3 regions of the Chromohalobacter sp. genome follow, and region 2 is predicted to be linked to each of the others. Evidence: predicted binding sites of a transcription regulator. Region 2 holds the regulator's gene; each other region holds the start of a gene.
What was found. Region 2 encodes sigma-54, which starts transcription at its own class of promoters, with help from an activator protein. Its sites were predicted from a motif close to TGGCACNNNNNTTGCTNT; they were not measured.

Region 1 (2,262 bases), 330 kb from region 2:
GTTCAGCGCTCGCGTATCAATGAACTGGGGCATGTCACCTCATCAGCTTGGTCTGGCACGGGTCAGGGTCGTGCTATGCCATCTTCGTGGCTTGTTTGATGGGCTCGATCTGTGCCGAGCTCCTGTGCCGTGGGGCTATCTATCATGTGCAGATAAAGTTCCCATTCTCCGGGCAAGCGAAGGGCCTGCTGGGCAAGATAAGGGAGCGTCAGGCCCGTCGCGGCATGCGGGATGGGTCAAGTTGACGCACCCGGGGGCCGGAGTGGGTCATTTGGTGCCTTTTCCTCGTCGGCCAGCGCGCTTCGCTCGGTCTGGGCCACGTCCTCCGGCGACGTGGCGTTCGCGTCATCCTCCGCCGCCGGATCGGCAGGCTGCACTGTCGAGGGCTCGGATGCGGGGTCGTCGGGCGAGAGCACCTTGTCGCGTTCCTGACGCAGCCATTGACGCATGCGCTCGCCCGTCTCGGGCGCCATTTGCGTCAGTTGCGAATAATCGTCGTCGTAATCGTCGAGCCCGTCGCGCACGTTGTAGTTGCCGACCTTGAACATGCGGCGCAGCGCGCGGCGTTTGAGCATGTCGCCGACACCCGGCAGCAGGAAGGCTCGGAAGTCGTCCCCGGCGCCCAGCGCGTCGGGATCGGGCAGTTGTTCGTCCAGCGGGCGCTCCGGGTCATAGCCGGGAATCAACGCAGCGGCGCGCGTCGAGGGCTCGGGCGCTGTCTCGGCGGCTTCGTCGCTTTCGGTCTCGTCGACGGCGGGCTCCTGCGGCGCCTGGTGAGCGCTTTCGTGCTTGCGCCGCGACCAGCGTTGCATAAAGCTCATGGGGTTACTCCTGGTGCTGGCGAGCGCGTCCGGCGCCCGCGCGTTTCTTCTTGCGACCGGCCTCGATGCGCTCGCCGTGGCGTGCCAGATAGGCCTCGAGCCAGGCTTGTATCGCCAGTGGCATCGGGGCATCGAGGACCTGGGTGTCGCCGTCCAGCCAGTTGGCGGCGACATCCTGGCTTGCGGTCATCTCGCGTGGCTGGGGTCCCTCGTCGGTGGCTTCGCAACGCACGAACAGGCGTGGCTGCTGCGAGTCGAGGTTGAAGCGATAGGCCGTGCGTTCGGTCAACATCAACGTGAGGGGCAGGACGTAGGGGCCATTGTCGTGACAGCCCATGGAGGCGATATGCCAGGCCAGCGAGGTAAACCCCTTGACCTCCTGGCGCTGGCTCGCCAACGCGAAGCTGATATGTCGCAGATTGTCGTCGGACGCCATCTCGTGTCTCCCTGTGGCATGCATCGTGTGGCGGTATCGAGACCGTCATCACCCGTGTCTTCATCATATAGCAAGCGGCGTGCCTGACAGGCAGGAAAATACGCTGTCGTTGTGGCGTCAGTTGGATTTCCCTTGGGCATGCGTGTCGTGCTTTGGGTATCCTGACGTCACGAAAGAGGAGGAAGCATGTCCAACGCAGTGCAGAGCCAGGTAGTGCTGAGCCGGGCGCGGATGCCAACCACGCTGGAAATCACGGTGACCGACGAGTACGGCCAGTCGCGTCGTCAGGCCATCGCCGCCGAGCGTGCCTTGACCGTCTACTTGAATCGCCAGGAGATCGTCACTCTGATGACGCTGGGCGCCGAGCCGGAAGCGCTGGTGCTGGGGTATCTGCGCAACCAGGGCTTGCTGAGGCGGGTGGAGGACGTCGAGGCCTTGCAGGTCGACTGGGAGGTCGAGGCAGCGGCCGTGGTGACGCGGGCCTTGCCGGAAGATCTCGATGCACGCCTGGCGCAGCGAACCGTGACCACGGGGTGTGGCCAAGGCACCGTATTCGGGCGTCTGCTCGACGCCACCGATCTGCATCCGCTGCCGAACGCGGCGTTGTCGCAGGCGGTGCTCTACCGCCTGCTCGACGACCTGGGGCGCTTCAACGAGACCTATCGCAACGCCGGCGCCGTGCATGGCTGTGCCCTGTGCCGTCAGGATCGGGTGCTGGGATTCGTCGAGGATGTGGGGCGCCACAATGCGGTGGATACGCTGGCCGGTCGGCAGTGGCTGGCGGCCCTGGGCGAAGGCGCGCCGGAAGATGCCGAGCTGGCCTCGGCCGACATTTTCTACACCACGGGACGGCTGACCTCGGAAATGGTGCTCAAGGTCGCGCAGATGGGGATCAGCGTGCTGGTCTCGCGCTCGGGCATGACCCAGAAGGGGGTCGAGCTGGCCAAGCGCTTCGGCGTGCTGCTGGTGGCCCGCGCCAAGGGGCGGCATTTCCAGGTCGTCGAT
Region 2 (2,262 bases):
CCTTTTCGATGGATAACGTGACTTGAACGGTGGTGATGTTGTCGTAATGCCGTTCCAGACGTGCGAGCTTTTCATTGACGTAGTCGCGCAGGGCATCGGTCAATTCGATGTGATGACCGGTGATATTGACTTGCATGGCACGCTCCTATTCCATCGGTTGGCACTTTGATTGTAACCCTTTTTAGGGCAATGCATAGCCCCGGGCGATGCCTGGGTGTCGACGACCGCGGCGAGTCTACGCAGCGGCGTCGACGGGTGCAAACGTTGGGCGCTCAGGCCAGGCGCTTGCGTTCGCTGGAGGAGGGGATGCCCATCGCTTCACGATACTTGGCCACCGTGCGGCGTGCGACCTGAATGCCGTCCTGTGCCAGCAGGTCGACGAGCTTGCTGTCGGACAACGGCTTGCGTGGCGGCTCTTCGCCGATCAGCTTCTTCAGCCGGGCGCGTATCGCGGTGCTGGAATGGGCGTCGCCTTCGCCGTGGCCGCCGCCCACATGGCTGGAGAAGAAGTATTTCAGCTCGAACACGCCACGTGGGGTATGAATGAATTTCTGCGTCGTGACACGTGAAATGGTCGATTCGTGCATGTCCACCGCGCCGGCGATATCGGCGAGGATCAACGGTTTCATCGCTTCTTCGCCATGCTCGAGGAAGTCGAGCTGACGGGCCATGATTTCGCGGCCCACGCGCAACAGGGTGTCGTTACGGCTGGACAGGCTCTTGAGCAGCCACTTGGCTTCCTGCAGGTGCTGCTTGAGGAAGGTGTTGTCGTCACTCTTGTCGGCCCGCTTGATCAGAGCGGCGTAATCCGGCTGGATGCGGACGCGCGGCAAGGCGTCGGGATTGAGCTCGATGCGCCATTCCTGACGAACGCGGCGGGCGATGAGGTCGGGGATGACGTAATCGTTGTCGCTGTCCTCGAAGGCCAGACCGGGGCGCGGGTCGAGCGTGCGGATGAGGGCGATGATATGGTCGAGTTCCGCCTCTTCGAGACGCAGGCGCCGTTTGAGCAGCTTGCGGTCGTTGCCGGCGAGCGCGTCGAGGAATTGACGCACCAGGCGCTTGGCCTGGGGAAGCAGCGGCATGTCCTCGGGCAGGGCGCCCAGCTGCAGCAGGAGACATTCGCGCAGATCGCGAGCGGCGACGCCCGTGGGGTCGAATTGCTGCACGCGCATCATGACCTGCTCGACGTCACCGATCTTGAGGCCGGCCAACCCCTGACCGCGCAGCCCATCGAGAAGCTCCTCGAGCGACACGGTAAGGTAGCCATCGGCGCCCACGGCATCGATCAGACTCTCGGCGATCGCATGTTCGCGTGGCGTCATGTCGGTCATGGCCAGTTGCCAGCCCAGATGATCGTGAAGGCTGGTGTGCGCCGTGTTGCGTTCGATGTCGGGGCCTTCCTCGCTGCCCCCGCTGCCGTTCAATGAGCCGAGCCCGGCGTCCTGGTAGGTATCGCTCCAGTCGCTGTCCAGCGGCAGGTCTTCCGGAATCTCGCTGCTCCAGTCGTCGTCCTGCGTCTCGCTGACTTCGCGCTCGTCGAAGTGTTCCTCGAGTTCCAGCATGGGGTTGGCGTCCAGCGCCTGCTGGATCTCCTGACGCAAATCCAGCGTCGAGAGCTGCAAGAGCTGGATCGCTTGCTGCAACTGAGGCGTCATCGTCAGCTGGGTGCCGACGCGAAGCTGAAGCGTAGGTTTCATGGACATGGAGAGTCGGTCGTCGCTTCCTGAAACGGTGCCCGTACGTTATCCCGCAGCGACGTGAGTTGCAAGAATGGAAGCAACAACCATGCCATTTATATGAGCCAAGCGTGATACCAGTGGCTTGCGTTCACAGGCGGAACTCGTGGCCGAGATAGACGTCGCGCACTTTCTGGTTGGCGAGGATGGCGTCGGCATGCCCTTCGGCAATGATTTGCCCATCGCCGACGATGTAGGCGTTGTCGCAGATGTCCAGGGTTTCCCGCACGTTGTGGTCGGTGATCAAGACGCCGATGTCGCGGTCGCGGAGCTGGCGGATGATGCCCTTGATTTCGCCCACCGAAATCGGGTCGACGCCGGCGAAGGGTTCGTCGAGCAGGATGAAGGCGGGCTCGGTGGCCAGCGCGCGGGCGATCTCCACGCGGCGGCGCTCGCCACCGGAGAGGCTCATGCCGGGGTTGTCGCGGATATGGGTGACGTGAAACTCCTCGAGCAATCGCTCGAGCCGATCCTTGCGGGCGGCCTTGTCGAGATCGCGCCGTGTTTCGAGGATGGCCATGAT
Region 3 (2,262 bases), on a different contig from region 2:
ACGGCACCGATGAGCGTGGCGCCCAGGCCGGTGGGTGACAGCGGATCGGCGGTGATCGCGACCAGACCGGCGATGGCACCGTTGAGGGCCATGGTCAGGTCCGCCTTGCGGAACCAGATCTTGGCGAGGATCAGCGCGGCGATCACGCCCCCGGCGGCGGCGGCATTGGTGTTGACCAGTACCTGCGCCATGTTGTTGGCGGAATCGATGTTGGAGACCATCAGCTCGCTGCCGCCGTTGAAGCCGAACCAGCCCATCCACAGGATGAAGGTCCCCAGCGTCGCCAGCGGCAGGTTGGCACCGGGAATGGCGTAGATCGCGCCGCTCTTGCCGTACTTGCCCTTGCGCGGCCCGAGTACCAGCACCCCGGCCAGAGCCGCGGCCGCCCCGGCCATGTGGACGATGCCCGAGCCGGCATAGTCGGAATACCCCAGCTCGGCGAGCCAGCCGCCGCCCCAGGTCCAGTAGCCGGACGTCGGATAGATGATCGCGGTCATCACCACGGCGAAGGCCAGAAACGCCCAGAGTTTCATGCGTTCCGCCACGGCCCCGGAGACGATCGACATGGCGGTCGCCACGAACACCACCTGGAAGAAGAAGTCGGCCCGGTTGGAATAGTAGATGTCGCCGTTGCTGCCCAGGACCTGGTCGGCCGTGTTCTCGGCGCCCAGCAGGAAGCCCAGGCTCGGCATGAAGCCGCCAGCGCCACTGGAATACATCAAGTGGTAGCTGAACAGCAGATACATCGTGCAAGAGATGGCGAACAACACCACGTTCTTGGTCAGGATCTCCGCCGTGTTCTTGGCGCGGACGAGACCGGCCTCGAGCATGGCGAAACCGGCGGCCATCCACATGACCAGTACGGCGCAGACCAGGAAGTAGAAGGTGTCGAGCGCGTACGATAGCTGTGTAATATCTTCAGTCATTTATTATCTCTCCTTCAGCCCGCGCCGTTATACGGCGTCGGCCCCGCGTTCACCGGTACGGATTCGAATGACGTCTTCGAGCGGCGTGACGAAGAGCTTGCCGTCGCCGATCTTGCCGCTGTTCGCGGCATTGCTGATCGCTTCCAGCACGCTTTCCAGCCGGTCTTCTTCGACCGCGATTTCGATCTTGACCTTGGGTAGGAAGTCCACGACGTATTCGGCGCCGCGGTACAATTCCGTATGCCCCTTTTGGCGCCCAAACCCCTTCACTTCCGTGACGGTGATGCCTTGGACGCCATTGTCGGCCAGCGCCTCGCGGACATCGTCCAGCTTGAAGGGTTTGATGATGGCGGTTATGAGCTTCATGCCAGTTCTCCCGTTGTCGGCTTTCGCCTCTCTGGAAGTACGCAGAAGCTATGCCATATTGGTCATGCGCCATACAAAACAGTCGTTTATGGCGCTCAAGGGGCTGGTGGTGGCAGGCATGCACGGGGGGCGGGCCAGCGTTTGGCGGATGTTGGTGCAGGGCCGCGCCGGCCGTGCACCAACATGGCGCATGCGTATTCCGCTGGCCTTGCGTATGCTTGTGACAAGAAGGACATGTTCAATCCGAGGGAACCCCCATGGCGACACAAGACCTCTTCTCACGTCTCGCGCAGCAAGTCGGCGACCGCCTCCAGGACGCCTCGCACGCGCCGGAAGACATTCAGCGCAGCGTGCAGGGCGTGATGCGTAGCGCCTTCGACCGCATGGAGCTGGTCTCGCGCGAGGACTTCGACATCCTGATGGAAGTGCTGCAGCGCACGCGTTCCCGGGTCGAATCCCTCGAGGCCCAGGTGGCGGCACTGGAGGCGGCCCTGGACGTGGGACAGAGCGCGCCGGTGGCCGCGGCCGAAGGGGCGGAACCCGCCGCCGACGATGCGGATGACGACGCGCGCCGCAACGACGCCGCAACGTCCGGCGGCGACCGCGAGAGCTGATCCCCTCCTCCTTGATGTGACGATGCGGCCTGGCGCGATGTGCCGCATCGATGTTCGATGACTTTGCCCGCCAGGCGCCGTTTCGGTGCGCGCGATGCCCGTGCTTTCTCGTCTGCAATGAATTAGTGTATGCGAATGTTACGGTTCAATCGCGAGGGAGCTCATGGCGCTTGCCATCATCAACACGCGCGCGGGGCTGGGGCTGGAGGCGCCGGACGTCCTGGTCGAGGTGCATCTGACCAACGGCCTGCCGGGCCTGGCGATCGTCGGCCTGCCCGAGGCAGCGGTCAAGGAGAGCCGCGAACGGGTGCGCAGCGCGCTGATCAATGCCGGTTTCGATTTCCCCACGCGGCGCA

Region 1: the regulator sigma-54 is predicted to act here: its motif matches at 1,325-1,342, upstream of ABGX75_RS12015 (DUF3305 domain-containing protein).
Region 3: the regulator sigma-54 is predicted to act here: its motif matches at 1,331-1,348, upstream of ABGX75_RS16145 (P-II family nitrogen regulator).

What each region holds. Positions count from the first base shown of each region.
Region 1 is NZ_JBDOOX010000012.1:444,879-447,140, forward strand. It holds gene ABGX75_RS12005 (4Fe-4S binding protein) at 1-33, opposite strand, end outside; gene ABGX75_RS12010 (DUF3306 domain-containing protein) at 237-821, opposite strand; gene ABGX75_RS12015 (DUF3305 domain-containing protein) at 826-1,257, opposite strand; gene ABGX75_RS12020 (formate dehydrogenase accessory sulfurtransferase FdhD) at 1,444-2,262, shown strand, end outside.
Region 2 is NZ_JBDOOX010000012.1:113,592-115,853, forward strand. It holds gene raiA (ribosome-associated translation inhibitor RaiA) at 1-136, opposite strand, end outside; gene ABGX75_RS10335 (RNA polymerase factor sigma-54) at 273-1,706, opposite strand; gene lptB (LPS export ABC transporter ATP-binding protein) at 1,831-2,262, opposite strand, start outside.
Region 3 is NZ_JBDOOX010000017.1:122,513-124,774, reverse strand. It holds gene ABGX75_RS16150 (ammonium transporter) at 1-926, opposite strand, end outside; gene ABGX75_RS16145 (P-II family nitrogen regulator) at 954-1,292, opposite strand; gene ABGX75_RS16140 (accessory factor UbiK family protein) at 1,550-1,906, shown strand; gene ABGX75_RS16135 (YifB family Mg chelatase-like AAA ATPase) at 2,070-2,262, shown strand, end outside.